One region of the Mesorhizobium sp. M2A.F.Ca.ET.043.05.1.1 genome, then DNA from elsewhere that is predicted to be linked to it. Evidence: predicted binding sites of a transcription regulator. Region 1 holds the regulator's gene; each other region holds the start of a gene.
The links. The regulator HrcA, encoded in region 1, represses chaperone genes, less so after heat shock. The targets are predictions, from matches to a motif close to GTTAGCACTCNCNNNNNGNGAGTGCTAAC.
Positions count from the first base shown of each region.

Region 2: groES (co-chaperone GroES) is a predicted target of HrcA. The motif match lies at 5,201-5,229, and genes of this name have one in related genera.
Region 3: groES (co-chaperone GroES) is a predicted target of HrcA. The motif match lies at 4,075-4,103, and genes of this name have one in related genera.

Region 1 covers NZ_CP034446.1:5,077,145-5,084,815, reverse strand. The annotation lists gene rdgB (RdgB/HAM1 family non-canonical purine NTP pyrophosphatase) at 1-302, opposite strand, end outside; gene EJ069_RS24565 (VOC family protein) at 302-712, opposite strand; gene rph (ribonuclease PH) at 896-1,612, opposite strand; gene hrcA (heat-inducible transcriptional repressor HrcA) at 1,760-2,857, shown strand; gene EJ069_RS24545 (hypothetical protein) at 2,929-3,126, shown strand; gene EJ069_RS24540 (sorbosone dehydrogenase family protein) at 3,244-4,578, shown strand; gene EJ069_RS24535 (LysE family translocator) at 5,080-5,697, shown strand; gene cysK (cysteine synthase A) at 5,889-6,869, shown strand; gene EJ069_RS24525 (RNA polymerase sigma factor) at 7,156-7,671, opposite strand, start outside.
Region 2 covers NZ_CP034446.1:2,682,834-2,690,504, forward strand. The annotation lists gene EJ069_RS13260 (hypothetical protein) at 324-1,205, shown strand; gene EJ069_RS13265 (hypothetical protein) at 1,240-2,667, opposite strand; gene EJ069_RS13270 (Hsp20/alpha crystallin family protein) at 3,096-3,605, opposite strand; gene EJ069_RS13275 (Hsp20 family protein) at 3,700-4,176, opposite strand; gene EJ069_RS13280 (usg protein) at 4,411-4,689, opposite strand; gene EJ069_RS13285 (hypothetical protein) at 4,702-5,049, opposite strand; gene groES (co-chaperone GroES) at 5,376-5,690, shown strand; gene groL (chaperonin GroEL) at 5,752-7,380, shown strand; gene EJ069_RS13300 (hypothetical protein) at 7,446-7,667, shown strand.
Region 3 covers NZ_CP034446.1:2,335,017-2,342,687, forward strand. The annotation lists gene EJ069_RS11265 (D-arabinono-1,4-lactone oxidase) at 1-255, opposite strand, end outside; gene EJ069_RS11270 (MFS transporter) at 267-1,451, opposite strand; gene EJ069_RS11275 (TetR/AcrR family transcriptional regulator) at 1,572-2,198, shown strand; gene EJ069_RS11280 (hypothetical protein) at 2,210-3,061, opposite strand; gene EJ069_RS11285 (methyltransferase domain-containing protein) at 3,138-3,938, shown strand; gene groES (co-chaperone GroES) at 4,168-4,464, shown strand; gene groL (chaperonin GroEL) at 4,527-6,179, shown strand; gene EJ069_RS11300 (LysE family translocator) at 6,541-7,152, opposite strand; gene EJ069_RS11305 (YkgJ family cysteine cluster protein) at 7,221-7,565, opposite strand.

The DNA of each region.
Region 1 (7,671 bases):
TTTTCAGCCCAATTGGCGGTATAGACGCCCGGCGCGCCGTCGAGCGCGTCGGCGCATAGACCGGAATCGTCCGACAGCGCGGGCAGGCCGGTCGCCTTGGCGGCGGCGAACGCCTTGATATAGGCGTTCTCTTCGAAGGTCGTGCCGGTCTCGTCCGGCTCGGGCAGGCCGTATTCCTTGGCCGATTTCGCCTCGAAGCCGAACGGCGCCATCAGATCGGCAAATTCGCGCAGCTTGCCGGCATTGTGGCTGGCGACGACGATCTTCTTTCCGTTGAGGGAATGAAATGGTTGGGAATGCATCAGAAACCCCAGATCCTTGGCTCGGCGAACTCGATCGAATTGCCCGAAGGGTCGCGGATATAGATCGAGTGTCCGCCCTGCGGCCATTCGAAATCGCTTTCGATGGCGATGTTGTTCGCGGCGAGACGCTTGCGCCATGCGGCGATTTCGTCGGCGGTAGCCGCAAAGCAGAGATGCCCCTCGCCGGCCGTGCCATGCGGCGGCACTTTCAGCCGGGCGTCGGGCGCCGGCGGTATCTTCGTCGCCTCCGCGTTGAACAGAAGCAGCACGCCGTCGCCGCAGCGAAAGAAGACGTGGCGGCCCTCGACCTTGCCCAGCGCTTCGAGGCCGATGATGTCGCGGTAGAAGGCTTCGGCCGCGTGCAGGTCCGTGACGTAGAGGGCGGATTCGAGGATTGCGGAGGGTATCACGAGGCCCCCCTCTCTGCCCTGCCGGGCATCTCCCCCTCAAGGGGGGAGATTGGCAGCTTTGTCGTAGGCACCCATTCTGCAACGCCGGTGATTGGCGAAAGCCGCGGCGAAATCCAATCTCCCCCCTTGAGGGGGAGATGGCCGGCAGGCCAGAGAGGGGGGCCTAGGCTCGGCATTTCAAAACTACGCCACCGCCATCTGCTGAAGGCTCACCAGCCGCGAAATGCCTTTCTTGGCCAGTCCCATCAGCGCCGCGAACTGCTCCTCGGAGAAAGGCTCGCCCTCGGCCGTGCCCTGGATCTCGACGATGCCGCCCTTGCCGGTCATGACGAAATTGGCGTCGGTGCCGGCCGAGGAATCCTCGAGGTAATCGAGGTCGATGACCGGCTGGCCGTCATGGATGCCGCAGGAGATCGCCGCGACATGGTCCTTCAGCACCTTGGCGACGCTGACCATCTGGCGCGCTTCCATCCAGCGCAGGCAATCGTAAAGCGCCACCCAGCCGCCGGTGATCGAGGCGGTGCGGGTGCCGCCATCGGCCTGGATCACGTCGCAGTCGACGGTGATCTGCTGTTCGCCCAGCGCCTGCAGGTCGACCACGGCGCGCAAGCTCCGGCCGATCAGCCGCTGGATCTCCAGCGTGCGGCCGCCCTGCTTGCCGGCAGAGGCCTCGCGCCGCATGCGCTCACCGGTCGAGCGCGGCAGCATGCCGTATTCGGCCGTCACCCAGCCCTTGCCGGAATTGCGCATCCAGGCCGGCACTTTTTCCTCAAGGCTCGCGGTGCACAGTACATGCGTGTCGCCGAACTTCACCAGGCACGAGCCTTCGGCATGCTTGGACACGCCGCGCTCGAAGGAGATGGCGCGCATTTCGTCGGCTTGGCGTTTGGAGGGGCGCATCGAGGCTCTTTCTGTTCTTTCCCGGATTCGTTGGCGGCTTGTAGACGCATGCAGTCTCTCGCGCAAAGGAAAAGGGGCGCGAGCCAGGGCGGGTTGCGCGGGCCGACCGGGAGTCTATATCTTTCCGGTAGGAGGTTTCTCGCCGGAATGAACAGACCAGTCGATCCGACGTCGCAGTCACCCGGGCTTCAGTCGCCGGTGCTTCAGTCACTCGACATGCGCTCGCGCGATATTTTCCGGCGGATTGTCGATTCCTATCTGCGCGACGGCGAGCCGGTCGGTTCGCGCAGCCTGTCGCGCATCCTGCCCTCCTCGCTGTCGCCGGCCACCATCCGCAACGTGATGAGCGACCTCGAGCATCTGGGGCTGATCTACGCGCCGCATGTTTCCGCCGGCCGCCTGCCGACCCAGACCGGCCTGCGCTTCTTCGTCGACGCCTTCATGGAGCTCGGCGACCTTTCCGACGATGAGCGCCGCATCATCGAGGCGCAGGTGCGCGCCTCCGGTTCGGGCGCGACGCTGGAGCATATGCTGACCGAGGCCAGCCAAATGCTGTCCGGCATGTCGCGGGGCGCAGGCCTCGTGCTCGCCTCCAAGAACGAGGTAGCGCTGAAGCACATCGAATTCATCCAGCTCGAGCCCGCCAAGGCGCTGGCCGTGCTGGTGTCGCAGAACGGCGATGTCGAGAACCGCGTCGTCGACCTGCCCGCCGGCACCACCGTGTCGCAACTGCACGAGGCGTCCAATTTCCTTAACGCCCATATCCGGGGCCGCACGCTTGCCGAGGCGCGCGCCGAGATCGCCCGCATCAAGGACGAAACCAAATCCGCCCTCGACACGCTGTCGCAGGATCTGGTCGAGAAGGGCCTGGCAGTCTGGGCCGGCGCCGAAAGCGGCCTGCCGGCGCGTCTCATCGTGCGCGGCCGCGCCAACCTTTTGGAAAATGTCACCGCCCAGGCCGATCTCGAACTGCTGCGCCATCTGTTCGAGGATCTGGAGACGCAGGACGGGCTGCTCCAGCTGCTCGACCTCGCCGAGGAAGGGCCGGGCGTGCGCATCTTCATCGGTTCGGAGAACAAGCTGTTTTCGCTGTCCGGCTCGTCGCTGGTCGTCGCGCCCTATCGCGACAAGGACGCCCGCGTCATCGGCGCGCTTGGCGTCATCGGGCCGACGCGGCTGAATTACGCCCGCATCGTGCCGATGGTCGATTATACCGCACAACTGATTTCGCGCATGCTGCGTTAGGTGTATCGATATTCAGGTGATGTCGGCCTGACCGGAATCTCGACATACCTAAAGTCGCTGCGGAGGGAAAAATGGCTCTGGAATCAATCAAGGCCCAGATCGACCTCCTGCTTCAGGAAATGATCAACCAGCCCGAGGACGACCACGAGATCCAGGAGCAGCTGCGCGAGAAATTGCGGGAACTCCGCGCCATGGGCCTGCCCTTGCCGGCCGATCTCGTCGAGCTGGAAAAGCGCCTCGACGACGACCTGGATGCCGAGGAGACCTAAGCTCCGGCGCTCCGTCAAATCCGCGTGCGCAAGCTTCTCTTTTCGGTCGTTTGCCCAATATGTCCTGCTCGGAGCGCCTGACCGAGCGAGGCGTATTGGCAGACGACGGAGGACAGCATGATACGGATCGCCAGCCTTGCGGGCATTGCCTTGATTCTCGCCAGCGGTGCCTTTGCGCAGCGGGCCCCCTTGCTCAGCGGCGAAAAGGCCTTCGGCGACTGGAAAGCCGATCGTCCGGGCGTGCGCCGGCTGCTGAAGCCGCAAGATCAGCCGAAACCCGATGTGACGGAGTCCGCCGCCAATGGCGGCGGGGTCACAGATCGCCCGGAGGGCGCGAAGCCACAGCTTCCGCCGGGCTTTTCCGCCGAGCTGGTCGCATCGGGTATCGACAGTCCACGCGTGGTCCGCGTGGCGCCGAACGGCGACCTGTTCGTCGCCGACAGCCGGGCAAACCAGGTCCGCGTCTATCGCCTGGCCAAGGGCAGCGCGAAGGCCGCCGAGACGTCGATCTTCGCCAAGGGCCTGACGCGACCCTACGGCATCGCCTTCTATCCGCCGGGCGACAAGCCGCAATGGGTCTATGTGGCCAACAGCAACAGCGTCGTGCGCTTCCCCTATCGCGACGGCGACCTCGAAGCGTCCGGCGAGCCGGAGACCATCGTCGCGAAAATCCCCGCCAGCCATCATTGGACGCGCGACATCGCCTTCGCGCCCGACGGCAAGACGCTCTATCTGTCGGTCGGCTCCGGCTCCAACATCGCCGAGGATATGGGGGCGAAGCCGAAGGGCGGTGTCGAGGCGTGGGCGAAATCGCAGCCGCTGGGCGAGGCCTGGGGCCCGGAACAGGGCCGCGCCGATGTGCTCGCCTTCGACCCCGACGGCCGCAACCGCCGCACCGTCGCCACCGGCCTGCGCAACTGCTCCGGCATGACCGTGCAGCCGGCGACCGGCGCGCTCTGGTGCGTCGTCAACGAGCGCGACGAGCTTGGCGACAATGTCCCTTTCGAGTATGCGACCGCCGTGAAGGAAGGCGCCTTCTACGGCTGGCCCTGGTATTATATCGGCAGCAATGAGGACCCGCGCCACGAGGGCGCGCGCCCCGATCTCGCCGGCAAGGTCACGATGCCGGACGTGCTGATCCAGGCGCATTCGGCGCCGCTCAACATCGCCTTCTACGATGGCGGCAACTTCCCCGCCGACTATAAAGGCGACGCCTTCGTCACCCTGCACGGCTCGTGGAACCGCAATGTCCGCACCGGCTACAAGGTGGTGCGGCTACGGTTCAAGGACGGCAAGCCGACCGGCGAATATGAGGACTTCGCCACCGGCTTCGTCATATCCGACGACGCGGTCTGGGGCCGCCCGGTCGGCGTCGCCGTGGCCAAGGACGGTGCGCTGATCCTCACCGAGGACGGCAACGGCACTATCTGGCGTGTGACGTATGGTGGGTAGCTTCTCGGCAGAGGGTTTTGGAGGGCTGCCGCTTGTTGCGGGCAAATTTTACCTCCCATTTTGCGATCGCGCAGACGCTGGCGATTGGCGTAAGCCTTCCCAACTTCGTCATTCCAGGGCGGAGCAAGGAGCGAAGCGACGCGCGCAGACCCTGGAATCCATGCCGTTACCTCGGCCGTGGAATGCAGCGGAGCAGAATTCTGCACCGTTGCGGCGCGTCGAAGTCACGGAATGGATCCTCGGCTCTGCGCGCGTCGCTTCGCTCCTTGCTCCGCCCGTGGATGACGACCGCGATAGGCGTCTCGGCCAATCGCCAAAGCATGCCACCTCACCAACGCAGACATAGTCGACCGGTCAAAATTCTTCTTGCTGCGGAAACCAGCTCCTGATGCCGCTGGCGCAACAAATCCCGTCGCGAGGGAATTACCAGTGACCGGGCGCCATGATAAAAACCCGCCCCTCATCGAGCTTTCGGGAAATTATACGCCAGGTGCCAAAACCATGACACTCACCGGATTCCTCGCTTACAGCGCAGCCCTCGGCGTCGCCGCCGCCATTCCAGGTCCCGGCGTCACGGCGCTGGTCGCCCGCGCGCTCGGCTCCGGCTTCCGCTCCTCGCTTGCCATGTCGTTCGGCCTGATGCTCGGCGATCTAACCTATCTCACCGCCGTGGTGCTTGGGCTGGCCTTCGTCGCCCAGACCTTCGGCATGGTCTTCCTCGCCATCAAATGGGCCGGCGTCGCCTATCTCGCCTTCCTTGCCTGGCGCTTCTGGACCAGCGGTATCACGCCCGAGACCGTCGAGGCGCGCAAGGCCCGGGGCGGGCTGCTGTCGAGCTTCATCGCCGGGCTGACGGTGACGCTCGGTAATCCCAAGACGATGATCTTCTATCTCGCCATCACGCCGACCATCGTCGACCTGAAGACGATCACGCTCGCCGACTACGCCATCCTCGCGGCACTCACCGTGGCGGTGCTGTTCGTGGTGCTGGTGCCCTACTTGGCGCTGGCCGCCAAGGCGCGCTGGTTCCTGAAATCGCCGCGCGCGCTGAAGGTGCTGAACCGCACCGCCGCCGGCTTCATGATGGGCGCGGCGGCCGCCATCGCGGCCCGACAATAGGCTCCGGATGTCAGCCGCTCCCGGATTTCAGCCAAACCATTCCTGAAACCCACTGCAGCGGAAAATGCATTTCCGCTGCGGCGCGCTTTTCAGCAACCGCCCCACTCGGATATTTTAGGTGGCCGGCCTATCTTGCGCGGCTGAAAGCCCTATTCTGTTTTGCCTATGCCATTGCCCTGGGAGCGAACCAAATGAACAAGCCCGTCACCTCCGCGCGCGTGCCCGGCCGCGGCCGCGTCTTCAATTCGATCACGGAGACGATTGGCGACACGCCGCTGGTCAGGCTGGACAAGTTCGCCAAGGAGAAGGGCATCGTGGCGAACCTGATGGCCAAGCTCGAATTCTTCAACCCCATCGCCTCCGTCAAGGACCGCATCGGCGTCGCCATGATCGAGGCGCTGGAGGAAGCCGGCAAGATTGCGCCCGGCAAGACCACGCTGATCGAGCCGACCTCCGGCAACACCGGCATCGCGCTCGCCTTCGCCGCCGCCGCCAAGGGCTACAAGCTGATCCTCACCATGCCGGAGACTATGTCGGTCGAGCGCCGCAAGATGCTGGCGCTGCTCGGCGCCGAGCTGGTGCTGACCGAGGGGCCGAAGGGCATGAAGGGCGCCATCGCCAAGGCCGACGAGCTCGCCGCCACGCTGCCCAACGCCATCATCCCGCAGCAATTCGAGAATCCCGCCAATCCCGAAATCCATCGCCGCACCACGGCCGAGGAAATCTGGAACGACACCAATGGCGAGGTCGATATCTTCGTCGCCGGCATCGGCACCGGCGGCACCATCACCGGCGTCGGCCAGGTGCTGAAGAAGCGAAAGCCCTCCGTGCATATCGTGGCGGTCGAGCCGGAGGCCTCCCCGGTTCTGTCCGGCGGCCAGCCCGGCCCGCACAAGATCCAGGGCATCGGCGCGGGCTTTGCGCCGAAGATCCTCGACACGTCCGTCTATGACGAGATCGTCAGGGTGTCGAACGAGGATTCGGTCGCCAATGCACGCCTGGTCGCGCGCCTCGAAGGCGTGCCGGTCGGCATCTCGTCGGGCGCGGCACTCCAGGCGGCCATCGTCGTCGGCTCGCGGCCGGAGAACAAGGGCAAGAACCTCGTCGTCGTCATCCCCTCCTTCGCCGAGCGCTATCTCTCGACCATCCTGTTCGACGGCCTGGGGGCTTAGGCGCGCACATACCTAGGAAGTGGCTTCGGCTTGGGATTGGCTGAAGCCTCCCAACCTCGTCATCCACGGGCGGAGCAAGGAGCGAAGCGACGCGCGCAGAGCCGAGGATCCATTCCGTGACTTCGACGCGCCGCAACGGTGCAGAATTCTGCTCCGTTTGCATCCTGCGGCCGAGGTAACGGCATGGATTCCAGGGTCTGCGCGCGTCGCTTCGCTCCTTGTTCCGCCCTGGAATGACGAGACTGGGACGCCCCCAGCGGGCCAGACGACAAACGGCAACCGGGCTCTACTTCCCCACAAGCTTCGCCTTCTCGCCCTGCAGGAAGCGGCGCAGCGCCGGGTCGCGCTCGAGGCCGATCGCCTGGTCGTAGGCCTGCGCCGCCTGCTTCGTATTGCCAAGCCTGGCCAGCAGCCCGGCGCGCGCGGCCCAATAGGGCTGGTAGTCCTGCAGCCGCTTGTCCTCGCCCAGCACATAGAGCGCCGCCAGCCCGGCTGTTGCACCCTCGGTTTCGGCGATGGCCACCGCGCGGTTGATCGCCACCACCGGTGAGCCGGCGACGGAAAGCAGCGCGTCGTAAAGCTGGCGGATGGCCGCCCAGTCCGTGCCGCTGCCGCGCCGGCGCGCCGTGTGGGCGGACTGCACCGCGGCCTCGAGCTGGTAGCGGCCGATGATGCCCCTTTGCGCGGCGCCCGCCAGCAAGGCCTCCGCCTCGTCGATCAGGCTGTCGTCCCAGAGCGCGATATCCTGTTCGGCCAAAGGCACGAAGTCTCCATCCGGGCCGCGCCGTGCCGAGCGGCGCGC
Region 2 (7,671 bases), 2.4 Mb from region 1:
ATCCTCGGGCTTGACCCGAGGATCCATGCCGTGACCTTCTCCGGAGGACGCAGCGGAGCAGAATTATGAACCGTTGCAACACCTTAGCGTCACGGCATGGATCCTGGGGTCTGCGCTGCGTCGCTTCGCTCCTTGCTTCGTCCTAGGATGACGACCTCAATGGTTTGCGTTCCTTCGCGCCCCCCTCTGCCTGCCGGGCATCTCCCCCACGAGGGGTAGATTGGCAGCTTCGGCGGCAGCGCCTAAGTCTTTTTTTAGCCCAATCTTGCCTGCAAGACATGCATACGGTTTTGGGCGAAACGGGGCACATCATGCGGCTGGTCTTGACACTTCTCCTCGCGCTGGCGGGCAGCGCGGCGCTCGCCGCCTCGCCGGAAGACGACTATATCGCGGCGCGCGACAAGGCGATCGCCGACATCACGGCGCAGGAAAGTGCGAACACGGCCATCGAAACCATCGATGCGCAGAACGAGAAGGCGCTGGCCGACCTGCAGCAGCGTCTCGCCGCCATTCTCGGCCCGCTTTCTGTCAAGGGCTTTCCGACGACCGGCACCAACAACATCGAAAGCCTCAACGCTTCCGATATCGGCTACGGCATGCTCGACGGGCTGCGCTATGCCCAGAGCGACGACGGCCCGAGCATCGTCGTCTCGACGCGCGGGCTGACCGAACGCTGGCTCAAGTCCAAGTCGACCGAGGCGGAAGCGGATTTCAAGCTGCCAACCGACATCGGCGCAGCGCTGAAGCTCGACAGCTTCTACACCCAGGCCATCGGCAGCGACGCCGCCTTCTCGGGCACGCTCGACTTTCCGCTGAAGAAACCCGACGGCGCCGACATGGTGGTGGCCCGGCTCGGCGGCTGGACGCAGGATGTCGGGCCGATCTACGAGCAGCATGTCGTGGTGGTGGTCGTCAAGGGCGACCGCGTGCTGATTGCCGAGGCGCCCGCCTCGCCCGCCGTGCCGAAGATCGCAGCCTGCGATTCAATCTGGGCAGCCGCCGACGCCGCCGCGCAGAAGGCCCAGCAGGGCAACGAGGGCTCGGATCAGGATAACCCGCAGGCCTCCGATCCCGCCAACGCCGCCTGGGAAAAAGGCGATGCCGACTACCGCGCCTGCATGGCTGAGCGCCTGCCCGGCGATCCGTCCTTCCCGGCGCTGCTCAAGCAGGCGCAGGACCTTGCCGACGGCATGGCGGGAAAGTAGCCCGCCAAAGCAATTCCGGGCGCAGCGGTTTTTCTCAGCCAGCGTTGGCTCGCAGGTTCCGCCGCGGAACACGCCGCGCGGCGGGCCGCGCCGCTTCCGCGATGATCCCGTTGGCCTGAGGCGCGGCATCCTTGCGCGACCTTGCGTCGGTCACCCGATGCAGCCGCTCGTAGGGCAGCAATTCCCGGATGCGGGCATTGAGCGCTTCGACCTCGGCATGCAGATCCTCGCATTCCTGCTTCTGGATATCGAGCTGGATCTGCTCGGACGCCTGCTGCAACGAAAGCTGTGAGAGATTGGTGCTGACCTCCGACAAATTCTTCTTGTCGGCTTCGCTCTCCTCCCTGAGAACGGCGAGCCTTTCCTCGGCGATCTGGCGTTCGGTGACGGCATCGTTCAACTGCCCCTTGAGCCTGGCGATTTCGGCCGTCGCTTCGCCATTGTCGGTCGAGACCTTGTCCAGGCGCGACTGCAGCTCCTGCATTTCGGCGCGCAAACCACGCATCTCGGCCTGGCTGCGCGCCAATTCGGCGGCGCTGTCGCTTTCGGCAATGCGGGCCGCCTCGGCTGTTTCGGCGAACCTGGCCTGGGTTGCCTCCAGCGCCTTCTGCAGCCGGGTTTCTTCCTTCTCGTGGTTGCCGATCTGAGCCATCAGCTCGGCAATATGGGCGGTTTCGCGGGCGTGGGTTGCCGCGAACTCGTCGAATTTGTGGCGGGCCTCAGCCTCGCGCTTTTGCGCCTGCTCCAGGTCGACCGTGAGGCCGACCTGCTTCTCGCGCAACAGCTTGTTCTCGGCGCCGCGCCTGTCGACTTCGACGGTCTTGGCGGTCAAGGCTTTGACGATCTCACCGAACTCCGTCTCGCGCCTGGCGTTCTCATTGCTCATCTCCACCAGTTCCAGGCGCACGGCCGCCAGGGCCGAGCGCAACTGCTCGCGGTCCTGGACGAGGCTCGCCTCGCGCTGTTGCCAGGCCTCGGTCGCGCCGTCGCGCTCGCGCTGCTTGCGGGCGGCGTCAAGCAATTGTTCCGAAATCGTTTTGTGTTCGGCGGTAAGAGCGAGATTAGCCAGCTCCAGCTCGTTGGAGCGCAACACGTCGCGGTGGAAGACGTTGAGGACCTCGCGCGTCATGTGATGCGCGGTAGCGATCTCCGCCAGCTTCGCCTCTATCTCCTGCAGATGGCCCTGCCCATCGCGGAAAAGCCCGGCGACGGCCTCCAGCGCGGCGAGCCGCGTCTGGGTATGGGGCGTCAACCGCGATGACGCTGCCTCGGGCTGCTGCTCTTCGGGCGGCGGATTTTCGTCGCTTGCCACGAGTTCCTGACCGGCAACGGCATCGTCTCCCGACGGCGGTTGTTCATCATCCTTCAGAACGTCCTCGAATGCTTCCGCCAGATCCGATTGGAGTTCCTGAAATTCCTTATCGACGTCCTCGGCCCGCTTGATCAGAGACTTGAAATTCATCACCACACATCCCTTACTCACGCCCCACGCGTACTTAATGAATTGCTAATCTAGCCCTTTACCTTCCTTTCGGGAAGCCTATGCAACCGAAACCGAAATTAAGGTTATCGCCGGTCGCAATCTTATGCGGAACCGCTTCCAGGTGATCTGCCTGCCGGGCATAACATATGTTAACTTCATCTCGCGATGGGTGCTGAAATTCGCCGCTGTAAAAGGGAGAAGGCACCGAGCTGCTTGGCATCATTCATCGAGCTGTTTGGCATCATTCATATGGTGGATACGAAGACTTTGCGACGGAACAGAGAAGCTCCGTCCGTCAACTTTCTCTCTGCGCGCCGCCCCTGACGACCGCGCCCCGGATCCGACTGCCGTGGCTGTCATGGAAGATTGCGCGGGAGGCGCATCGGACGACCTCCCGCGTCTCTGCATCAACTCTTGATGTCGATGCGCTTGACTTGCGACTGCGCCTTCTCGCTCTTCGGCAAGGTGACGGTCAGCACGCCATTCCTGAAGCGCGCCTCCACCTCGTCTTCCTTGACCTCGTAGCCGACCGGGATGCGACGCTCGAAGCGGCCATAGTACCGCTCCGAGAATTGCCTATCCTTGTCATCGGTCTCCGAGCGCTTCTCGCCTCGCAGAGTCAGCACGCCGTCGTCGAACAGAACTTCGATGTCTTTCTGTTCAAGGCCCGGCACCTCGGCCGTCACCTTGATCTCCTTCTCGCCGCTGGAGATCTCGACGCTCGGCCAACCAGAGCCGAGGGCGGAGACACCGCCAAAAGACGGCAACCGGCTGTCGAAGCCGCGGAAAACATCGTCGAACAGGCGGTTCACCTCACGATGCAGCGACAGGAAGGGATCGCGTTCGCCGTCGCGGAACAGGCTTGGAACCTGGTTGCCGTTGCTGCGGCCCCAGGGAATCAGGTCACGGACACTCATGGTTTCCTCCTTTCTGCTCATCGGTCTGAAAAGGCTTCCGGGTGCGCCGGGCCATCTGCCCGGCGCGTTGCGCGGGGGCGCCGACAGGAAGGCCTCAGGCCGCGTGCTTCTCGGCTTCGATCTTCTTCGTCGCGCCTTTTGGCATCGCCTTGTCGGCTGCGATCTCGATCCGGCGCGGTTTCATCTCTTCCGGAATTTCACGCTTCAGATCGATGGTCAGCAGGCCATTGACCAGGCTGGCGCCGACGACTTTGACATGGTCGGCAAGCTCGAAACGGCGCTGGAATGCGCGACCGGCGATGCCTCGATGCAGGTACTCACCCTTATCCTCGCCGGCTTTCTGGCCCGAGACCATGAGCATGTTCTGCTCCTGGGTAATGTCCAGTTCGTCCTGCGCGAAGCCTGCCACCGCCATGCTGATGCGATAGTCGTCTTCCGAGGTCTTGGCGATGTCGTAGGGTGGCCAATTGTCGACGGTTTCGATCCGGCTCGCCGTTTCGAGCGCGTTCAACATTCGATCGAAACCGATGCTCGACCGGAACAGGGGAGTGAAGTCAAAGCTGGTTCTCATAGCTACATCCTCCATTGAGCAACATAGATACGAGGAGCGCCAAGGAAGCGGCGCCCCTTGACCCTTGCCGGTCTCTCAAAGCACCGGCAAAATCCATCTGGGAATTCAGATCCGGGACGTCAAGGGCCCAACCCGAAGCCCCCTTCAAGGTCGTGAAAAGCCACCCTCTTCGCGCGCGGGCAGGCAATGATGGAAGGCGGCCGCACAACACGACCGCCTTGATGGAGCTGATCTTCAATGGATCGGGATGATCCCGTCCACGGCCCGCCATTCCGATGGCCTGATGAGCCGATGGTGGGCAACCCGGACGGAATGCAAGGCGCCCGCCAACTCGCGTTCCCAAAAGCCCAGAAAACCCCTCAGCGTGGGGAAATCCGGGGCGAGATCATAGTCCTGCCAGACGTAAAGCTGCAGCAGGCTGGGATGGTCGGGCAGATGATAATGGATCTCGGCAGTGGTCAGGCCATAGCCATTCATCTGCAAGCGGAATTCCCAGCTGACCGTGCTCGCCATCGCCTTGCGCCCTCACGCGCTCAGCCGGTCGACCAGCTGCCGGTGGTCGTCATCGGCAGGGCCGCTGGGCGACGGGGCGGTTGCGTCGAGTCGGCGCAGCGCATCCATGATGTCGTCGAAGGAGACCGGCCGCTCGGCCCCCGGCGGCTGGCGCAGCGCCGGCATCGATTCCACGGCGCAGGCGTCGGATGCCCAGGACGAAAGGATCGCCCGCTTTTCCCATATGTCGAGCGAGCCGTCCTCCAGCACATCGCGCGGGTGCTGAAAATGGCTGGCCGGCGACAGCAGCCGGTCGAGCGAAAGGTCTGATATTTCGGGAGCAAGGGAAGGAATGATCGGCGAGAGCGTCTGTCGGTCCATTTCTGTCCTCCGTCTCCAAAAACTCCTTGGTTCGGGTTCTAATTTCTCAGCGGTCCGGCGCTGCCGGGCGCCGATAATCTTGTTCAGCTCAATCGCGAATTCAAGCCTTTCCTTTGTCGGAGCGACCCAATTTACCGCATGTTTTCAGCGCGCTAGCACTCGACGATCGAGAGTGCCAAAATTTTTTTGGCACCCCCTTGAAAGTAGAAGAAGGCAAAATTAGGTCGACATGCGCGCGACGCCGAAAGGGTCGCGAGCCCCGCTCCGGTCCTCCGGTCCGGAGCGGAGGGACCTCTCGCAATCTGTTTGTCCTGAAGGAGAACGATATGACGTTCCGTCCACTGCATGACCGCGTGCTCGTCCGCCGCATCGAGGCCGAAGAGAAGACGGCCGGCGGCATCATCATCCCCGACACCGCCAAGGAAAAGCCGCAGGAAGGCGAAGTCATCGCCGTCGGCCCGGGCGCCCGCGACGAGAGCGGCAAGCTCGTGGCCCTCGACCTGAAGGTCGGCGACCGCATCCTGTTCGGCAAGTGGTCGGGCACCGAGATCAAGCTCAACGGCGAGGACCTGCTCATCATGAAGGAAAGCGATGTGATGGGCGTGATCGAACAGGCCGCGACGCTGAAGAAAGCCGCCTGACCGGGGCTTCGATCAAACCGCAACCCAGTCAATGAAAGCTGCCTAGACAAGGAGTGATCCAATGGCTGCCAAGGAAGTCAAATTCCATTCCGACGCCCGCGAGCGCATGCTGCGCGGCGTCAACATCCTCGCCGACGCGGTGAAGGTGACGCTTGGTCCCAAGGGCCGCAACGTCGTCATCGACAAGTCGTTCGGCGCCCCCCGCATCACCAAGGACGGCGTCACCGTCGCCAAGGAGATCGAGCTTGAGGACAAGTTCGAGAACATGGGCGCCCAGATGGTCCGCGAAGTCGCCTCGAAGACCAACGATCTCGCCGGCGACGGCACCACGACTGCCACCGTGCTTGCCCAAGCGATCGTTCGCGAAGGCGCCAAGGCGGTCGCCTCGGGCATGAACCCGATGGATCTAAAACGCGGCATCGACAAAGCGGTGGATGCGGTGGTCGCCGAACTCAAGACCAATGCGCGCAAGATCACAAGAAACGACGAGATCGCCCAGGTCGGCACCATCTCGGCCAATGGCGACGCCGAGATCGGCCGCTTCCTGGCCGAGGCCATGGAAAAGGTCGGCAACGAAGGCGTCATCACCGTCGAGGAAGCCAAGACCGCCGAGACCGAGCTGGAAGTCGTCGAAGGCATGCAGTTCGACCGCGGTTATCTCTCGCCCTATTTCATCACCAACCAGGACAAGATGCGCGTCGAGCTCGACGAGCCCTATGTGCTGATCCATGAGAAGAAGCTCGGTAACCTCCAGGCGCTGCTTCCCGTGCTCGAGGCCGTCGTCCAGTCGGGCAAGCCGCTGCTGATCATCGCCGAGGATGTCGAGGGCGAGGCTCTGGCCACGCTGGTGGTCAACAAGCTGCGCGGCGGGCTGAAGGTCGCCGCCGTCAAGGCTCCGGGCTTCGGCGACCGCCGCAAGGCCATGCTGGAGGACATCGCCATCCTGACCGGCGGCACGGCCATCAGCGAGGATCTCGGCATCAAGCTGGAGAACGTCACGCTGGAGATGCTCGGCCGCGCCAAGAAGGTCGCGATCGAGAAGGAGAACACCACCATCGTCGACGGCGCCGGCAAGAAGGAGGAGATCCAGGGCCGCGTCACGCAGATCAAGGCCCAGATCGAGGAGACCACCTCCGACTATGATCGCGAGAAGCTGCAGGAGCGGCTTGCCAAGCTCGCCGGCGGCGTCGCGGTGATCCGCGTCGGCGGCGCGACGGAAGTCGAGGTCAAGGAGAAGAAGGATCGCGTCGACGATGCGCTGCACGCCACGCGCGCCGCGGTCGAGGAAGGCATCCTGCCCGGCGGCGGCGTCGCCCTGCTCAGGGCGGCCAAGGCGCTCGACGCGGTTGCGGTCGACAATCCCGACCAGAGATACGGCGTCGACATCGTGCGGCGCGCGATCGAGGCTCCGGCGCGCCAGATTGCCGAGAATGCCGGATCGGAAGGCTCGATCATCGTCGGCAAGCTGCGCGAGAAAACCGACTGCGCCTATGGTTGGAACGCCCAGACAGGCGAATATGGCGACCTCTACAAGCAGGGTGTCATCGACCCCGCCAAGGTGGTGCGCACCGCGCTGCAGGATGCGGCTTCGGTCGCCGGTCTGCTCGTCACCACCGAGGCGATGGTGGCCGAAAAGCCGAAGAAGGAAGCCGCTCCGGCCGTGCCGACCGGCGCCGGCATGGACTTCTGAGACGCTGACGAGAGCCCGCTCCCGGCAACGGGAGCGGGCGTTCCGCCAAAACTTGGGAGGCCCTTATGAACATGATGAGCGCAGATGGCTCGATTCCCACGCCGACGCATCCGGCAAGCGAATTCCTCGCCTATGAAGCCGAATGCCGAAGCGCGCTGAAGCCGCTGCTGGCCGGCCTGCTCGACGCGGCCGAAGCCGCCGGATGGAACCGGCGGACGGTCGCCTCGACGCTGATGTTCCTTGCCGCTCAGCAGGTGTCGGCCACCGAAACATCCGCGCGAAGCTGAGCGA
Region 3 (7,671 bases), 2.7 Mb from region 1:
GAGCCGCGTGCCCGCCCTCACCCGCGCCCTGTGGGCCGCCGGTTCATGCGAAACCAGCCCTTCGATCTTCTCCAGCGAGACGATGGTGCCGTCGGATTGCACCAGCGGCGTGAAGGAGTGGCCGGCGCCGGCCACGCGCAGCGGTCCCGGCGCCGAGCGCACCAGCTCGGCCAGCTCGCCGGCGTTGGCCGGCGTCGCTATCGATTTCGGGGAAGCCGTGACGAAACCAGACCAGTTGCTCCAGGCATTTGCCATCTCGATCCTCCTCAGGCCCGACCATGCCGCCTGGCAACCAGCACGAAGACGCCGAGCAGCAGCACGCTGGCCAAAGCAGTCGCCGCGGCGAATTCGGGCACCGGGCGGAAATTCCCGGCATCGATCAAAAGCGAGGCGGCGATCGGGCCGATAGCGAGACCGAAGAGCTGCGCGGCCGGAACCAGAAGCACCGCCGTTCGCGTCTCGTCGGCGGTGATTGCCATGCGGATCTGATAGGGCACGATAAAGAGCAGGATGAAGCCCATCACCAGCGCAACCGCCCAGAAGACCGAAAGACCCGGGCCGGACGCAAGCAGGACAGAGCTGATCGCCGCGACGATGCCGATGATCGTGATGGCAAAACGGTAGTCGATGCGCGCCTCAAAGACCGTCGCGGTCATGGCGCCGATCACCTGCGCGGCGAGACTTGCCGACACCATCAGGCCGACGGTGCGGCCGTCGATGCCGAACTGCGCGCCGATGGGCTCCAGAAACGCCCAGACGGCGCCGAAGAACATGAAATAGCAGAAGATCGAGAGCAGCGCGGTGATCGCCGGCACTGTCGCCACATTGCCGAACTGCTCTTCCTTGGGCAGATCGGCATAATCGTCCGGCACGACCCAGGCGACGACCAGCGACAGGAGGCAGACGATGCCGAGCGCGATGAAGCCGCCGGCCGAGCCAGCGGCGGGCACGGCATAGAGCGCCAGGATCAGCGCCAGCGCGCATTGCGCCAAAGTCTGCAGCGTGACGAAATAGCCGCCGATGCGCTCTGCCCGACGCGAGCGGGCGATCAATTCGGTGGCGACGGCGACCAGCCCGCCCTCCGCAACGCCAGCCAGTATGCGCGCGCCGATCAGCCCATTGGGGCTGCCGGCATAAGCGGTCCAGAAATTGGCGAGCGCGAGCAGGACGAGCAGCGCCGCGCTCTTCCAGCGCATGTTCCTGGCAGGCAGCAACATGGCCACGATCGCCGACCCGATGCCGATCGCGATCATCTCGGCGGTGGCGACCAGTGCCAGCTCGTCGCCGGTGACATGGCCTTCGGTATAGAGCGCGCCGAGCAGCACCGGCTGAAGGCCAAGGATGAGCAGGCCGACCGAGCCGATCCACAGCGCCGAGGCAAGCTGCGATCCCGTCGGATTGCCGACGAGCCAATCGCCCTCTTCCGCCTGCGCGGCTTGCGATGCAGTCACGAGATGCCTCCCTTGCAGCCCGATCGAAAAACTGACAAGTTGTCAGCATTCAGTGAAACTGATACTTGATCATGTTTCTTGTCAACCGCGAATTCGCACTTTCCGGGAAAGATGCGGGCCATGACGGGTGCAAAGCGAACGGCGACGGAACCCAGGCGCAGACCGAAGCAGGAGCGCAGCCGCGAGCGCATCGACGCGATCCTCGCCACGACCATGCGGCTGATCGGCGAAAAGGGCATCGACGCGGTGACGATGAAGGAAGTCGGCGCGCTGGCCGGCGGGCCGATCGCGACCGTCTATCACTACTTTCCGTCGAAGTCGGCGATCCTGGCGATGCTCTACGAACGATTTGCCGAGGAAAGCCGGGCGCGCTTCGGCGCGATCATCGCCCGGATAAACGGGCTGGGCGACGTGACGGCGGCCGCCGATCGCATGCTCGACGACTATTATGCCCGCGTCGCGGCTGACCCGGCGATCCAGGACCTGCAGAACGCCATCCAGGCCGACAAGGCGCTGCAGCATCTCGACATTGCCGAGACGAGACACCAGGCGAAGATATTCTGCGACCATGTCGCGCCCATGCTTCAAGCGGATCAGCGCGAGGCGTTCGGGCGGGTCGTGTTCCTGATCTTCCAGCTTGCCGGCGGCGTCGTGCGGCTGGCGCTGACGCAGGACGAGGCAGAAGGCCGGCGCACGATCGACGACTATCGCTCGATCATCCACACGCAGTTGCGGCTGTTTTTGTAGAGTCCCGCCGCCTAGACGTGTTGACGGATCAGCCCTTCAAAGCCGTCGGCAAGATTGGCGTTGCCGGCGGCGAGGAAGGCGGACAGGTTGCGGACGCGGCCGGGCGTCTTGTTGGCGTCGAGCAGAACGGCCTTGCCTTCGTGCATGACGAAATCGAACTTGCCGTAGTCGAAGCCGAGATCGCGTCGTAGCGCGCGAAGCTCGTCGGGAACCGGAACCGGCTCTCGTCGGATCGTATCCTCGCCTTTGACCAGGTTCTGCGGCGAGACATGCCGGGTACAACGCTCGCGTTCTCCGCAAAACAGCCAGAAGCGGGCGCCAAAGCCGTCGGGCTCGGGCTCGGGAACAAACTTTTCCACCACGAGATCCTTGCGATCGAACACGGCCGGGGGAACATCCGCAAGCGAGCCGTGGATGCGGTAGCGATCGAGCAGCCTGGCATCGGGAAACGGCTCCGGCCTGCCGGCGCGCCGCGATCGCCGATTGAGCGTCTGCTCCCGCGTCCCCAGATTGTTGAGGCTGCTCTTGACGATGACTGGGCCTCGCCAGCCGTGATCCCTGTCGATCACCGCGCCGCTGACGCGACGCTTCGAGATATCGGCGGCGCCGATGTTGAGGCAGAATGGATAAGTTCGCGCGTATTCGACATATTCGGGTGGCGTCACGGTCGCGTCGACATGGAGTATCGCGATATCCGCCTCCGGCCTGGCCGACGTGCCCGCAACAATGCGCACGGAATGTCCCCGGCGCTTCAACTCCTCCAGGAGATCGAAGAGCATGTAGGGGCTGTCGCGACGCAGCAACGGCCCGCGACGTCGTTCAAACGCGTCAAACTCATGCGTGATAACCGCAATACGTGCCATCCGCCCTCCTCGGCTTGGTTTCTTAAGCGTCCTCGATTATGCGTTCTAACACAGTGTCGTACGGGCGGGTTTGTGGATGACAGAGCATTGGAATGCAATTCGCAGGCATTGGCAGTTGCTGGGGTCGCCGCTCAGGCCGCCGCCGGAAGTCGTCCGGGCCTATGACCGCGAGCTCGGGCTTGGCCGGTCGCATGTCGTAATGCTCGGCGTGACGCCGGAACTCGCCGGGCTTGGCGCCGCCATGACGGCGGTCGACGAGTCCGCCGATATGATCGCCGGCATCTGGCCGGGCGACACCGACACGCACAAGGCTGTGCAAGGCGACTGGTTCGATCTCCCGTTCGGCGATGCAAGCGTCGAGGCACTGATCGGCGACGGATGCCTCTCGGTCATCGGCGCTGCCGACCTCAGGCGCAGACTGTTCGCGTCGATCGCGCGTGTGTTGAAGGCAAGTGGCCGCGCCGGCATCAGGCTGTACGCCTGCCCCGAGACACGCGACGATCCGCAGGATGTCCGCGCCCTGGCGTTGGCCGGCGGCGTCTCGACCTTTCACGACCTCAAATGGCGGGTGGCCATGACCGCCATCGCCGGCGCGCCGGACTACGTCATACCGGTGACGGGAATTCTCGAGCAATTCGAAGCGATGTTTCCCGACCGCAACGAACTTTCGACACGCACGGGGTGGGAGTTGCCGGTCATCGGAACCATCGACGTCTACCGGAACTCATCCGTCATCTACAATTTCGCGCCGGTAAGCGCGCTTGTCGAGGAAGCCAAGGTATTTTTCGACGACGTCGACGTTGCCCCGACCGGCACATACGGGCTCGCCGAACGCTGCCCGCTGCTGGTGCTGCGAGCGCCGAAGCGCCGAGACTGACGGGCGGGATTGCTCGTCAGTCTCCCGCGACAGCAGGCGCTTTTCATGGTGACGTTTCGCCTGAGAAAAATTTCGCGCCGCTTGCCCCTTTCGCGCGCCTTGACTCTGGCAAGGCGCCGGCCTATCTCAGCGCCACGTTAGCACTCGCCTTTGGTGAGTGCTAACTCATATCCGGCGGCCTCGCCGGATGGAGGAACAGTTCTCACCGTTCTCACTCGAGGAAGACAACATGGCAAAGTCCAAGTTCCGCCCGCTTCATGACCGCGTGGTCGTTCGCCGGGTCGAATCCGAATCCAAGACCGCCGGCGGGATCATCATCCCGGACACGGCCAAGGAGAAGCCGCAGGAAGGCGAGATCATCGCCGTCGGCTCCGGCGCTCGCGACGAAAACGGCAAGCTGGTGCCCCTGGACGTCAAGGCCGGCGACCGCATCCTGTTCGGCAAGTGGTCGGGCACTGAAGTCAAGCTCAATGGCGAAGACCTTCTGATCATGAAGGAATCCGACATTATGGGCATCATCGGCTGAATTTCGGCCTCTCCATCAACTGAGTTTTCGGGCTCTTCCCGAGCCCCTGTCAGGAGCTAACCATGGCTGCAAAAGACGTAAAATTCTCCCGCGACGCCCGTGAGCGCATGCTGCGCGGTGTCAACATCCTCGCCGACGCGGTGAAGGTGACGCTTGGTCCCAAGGGCCGCAACGTCGTCATCGACAAGTCGTTCGGCGCCCCGCGCATCACCAAGGACGGCGTCACCGTCGCCAAGGAGATCGAGCTTGAGGACAAGTTCGAGAACATGGGCGCCCAGATGGTCCGCGAAGTCGCTTCGAAGACCAACGACATCGCCGGCGACGGCACGACCACCGCTACCGTTCTCGCTCAGGCGATCGTGCAGGAGGGCAACAAGGCCGTTGCCGCCGGCATGAACCCGATGGACCTCAAGCGCGGCATCGACCTCGCCGTCGGTGAAGTCGTCGCCGCTCTCGGCAAGGCCGCCAAGAAGATCAAGACCTCCGAGGAAGTCGCCCAGGTCGGCACGATCTCGGCCAATGGCGACGAGTCGGTCGGCAAGATGATCGCGGAAGCGATGCAGAAGGTCGGCAACGAAGGCGTCATCACCGTCGAGGAAGCCAAGACCGCCGAGACCGAGCTGGAAGTCGTCGAAGGCATGCAGTTCGACCGCGGCTACCTCTCGCCCTACTTCGTCACCAACGCCGACAAGATGGTCGCCGATCTGGAAGACGCCTACATCCTGCTGCACGAGAAGAAGCTCTCCAACCTGCAGGCCATGCTGCCGGTCCTGGAAGCTGTCGTTCAGACCTCGAAGCCGCTGCTCATCATCTCGGAAGACGTCGAAGGCGAGGCCCTGGCCACGCTGGTCGTCAACAAGCTGCGCGGTGGCCTGAAGATCGCCGCCGTCAAGGCTCCGGGCTTCGGTGACCGCCGCAAGGCCATGCTGGAAGACATCGCCATCCTGACCGGTGGCCAGGTCATCTCGGAAGACCTCGGCATCAAGCTTGAGAATGTCGGCCTCAACATGCTCGGCCGCGCCAAGAAGGTGTCGATCTCCAAGGAGAACACCACTATCGTCGACGGCGCCGGCAAGAAGGCTGAGATCCAGGGCCGCGTCGCCCAGATCAAGCAGCAGATCGAGGAGACCACCTCGGACTACGACAAGGAGAAGCTGCAGGAACGTCTGGCGAAGCTCGCCGGCGGCGTTGCCGTGATCCGCGTCGGCGGTGCGACCGAAGTGGAAGTGAAGGAAAAGAAGGACCGCGTTGACGACGCGCTCAACGCGACCCGCGCGGCCGTAGAAGAAGGCATCGTCGCCGGCGGCGGCGTGGCCCTGCTGCGCGCCTCGGCCAACGTCAAGGCCACCGGCGTCAACTCCGACCAGGCTGCCGGCATCAACATCGTGCGCCGCGCGCTGCAGGCTCCGGCCCGCCAGATCGCGTCGAACGCCGGTGCGGAAGCTTCGATCGTTGCTGGCAAGATCCTCGAGAACAAGGGCGCGACCTTCGGCTTCAACGCCCAGACCGGCGACTATGGCGACATGATCGCCATGGGTATCGTCGACCCGGTCAAGGTCGTGCGCACGGCTCTCCAGGACGCGGCCTCGGTTGCCGGCCTGCTCGTCACCACCGAAGCCATGATCGCCGAAGCTCCGAAGAAGGAAGCTGCCGGCGGTATGCCGGGCGGCATGCCCGGCGGCGGCATGGGTGGCATGGGCGGCATGGACTTCTAAGAAGTCCATAAAGCACGCCCATCAACTAACATTGCTCAAGCCCGCAAGCGGGCTTGAGTGGCGGCATGGACTTCTGATCCAGCCTACCTAGCTAATGCATACGGAAGGGCGGCAGCGATGCCGCCCTTTTTGTTTTGCGAAGGATTGCCAGGGCGGTCAGCGTTTGATCGGCATTCCGAAACGAAATTGATCTTCTGCTAGAGGGCCGCGCAGGCGGAAATCGGCTAGGAATCCGACTCAGCGTTCGGCCGCGTCTTGAAGAAGATGATCGGCGACCTGCCTTCGGCCTGGCGGCTCGGCGTTCGGACGGCGGCGGGCTCCGGAAGCGACGAGGCTTCCGAAACCGCGAACGGACAGAGAGCTACCGATCCGCCACAGCTAGCTTGGCGCCAAGCATGACGAAGGCAGCGGCGAAGCTGCGGCGCATCCAGGTCAACACCTTCGGCCGCGACACGATGTGGCTGCGCACCGAGGCCGCGAAGACGCCATAGACGGCGAAGACGACGAAGGTCATCAGCATGAAGACACCGGAGAGCTCCAGCATCCTGGGCAGCGCATGCGGCTCGGTGGCGCTGACGAATTGCGGCAGGAAGGCGAAGAAGAAGATCGACAGTTTCGGGTTCAGCACGTTGACCAGGATGCCAGTGGTGATCGTCCTGGCGGTCGAGCGCGGCGCGGCGTCCTCGTCGATGCTCAACCCGCCCTTCTCCTTCAGCGTGTTCCAGGCCATGTAGAGCAGGTAGGCGACGCCGAGATATTTCAGCGTCTCGAAGGCGACGGCGCTGGTGTGCAGCACAGCGGCGAGGCCAGTGATGGCGGCCGCCATATGCGGGATGATGCCCAGCGTGCAGGCGAATGCGGCGACGACCGAGGCCCGCGCCCCGCGCGAGAGGCCGGCGCTCAGCGTGTAGAGGACGCCGGTGCCGGGCGAGGCCACGATGATCAGCGACGTCAACAGGAATTCGATGCTCATGGATTTCCTCCGCGGCCCTGCCCGGCCGGAACCTACCGGGAGGTGCGGATTTCGGCAAGCGCGTGAGATTAGCTCACCGGCAGCCCATGCGCCGTCCTTGCCATCAGGCAGTCGTCGCCGCCGGGCATGCAGGCACGGCAGACATCTGGGCGGAGATCATAGATGCCGCAGGCCGTGTGCTTACCCACCTCTCCGGTGAGCGCAGAGCACCGCGCACCCTCGCAGCGCATTCCGGACTGGTCGGCGGCTACCAGTTCGAGCGGGATGCGGTCCAGTTGCTCATCCTCCTCGGTCGAGAAGCGCGGCCAGTCGGCCGAATAAGAGCAGCAGGCGCCGCAGCTCTGGCAGTCGAAGGCGACGCCTTGCGAAAGCGATACGGTGATGGCGGGGTCGAGCGGCAAGGCGATCCTCATGCGTGCCTTGTCTTGGCGCAGGATTGCGGCCTTCGTCCATCCTTCCACGCAATTTTTCCCGACAGCATGATTTTTTTCGTTTTGCCGGGAACCCTTTCGCCGGCTG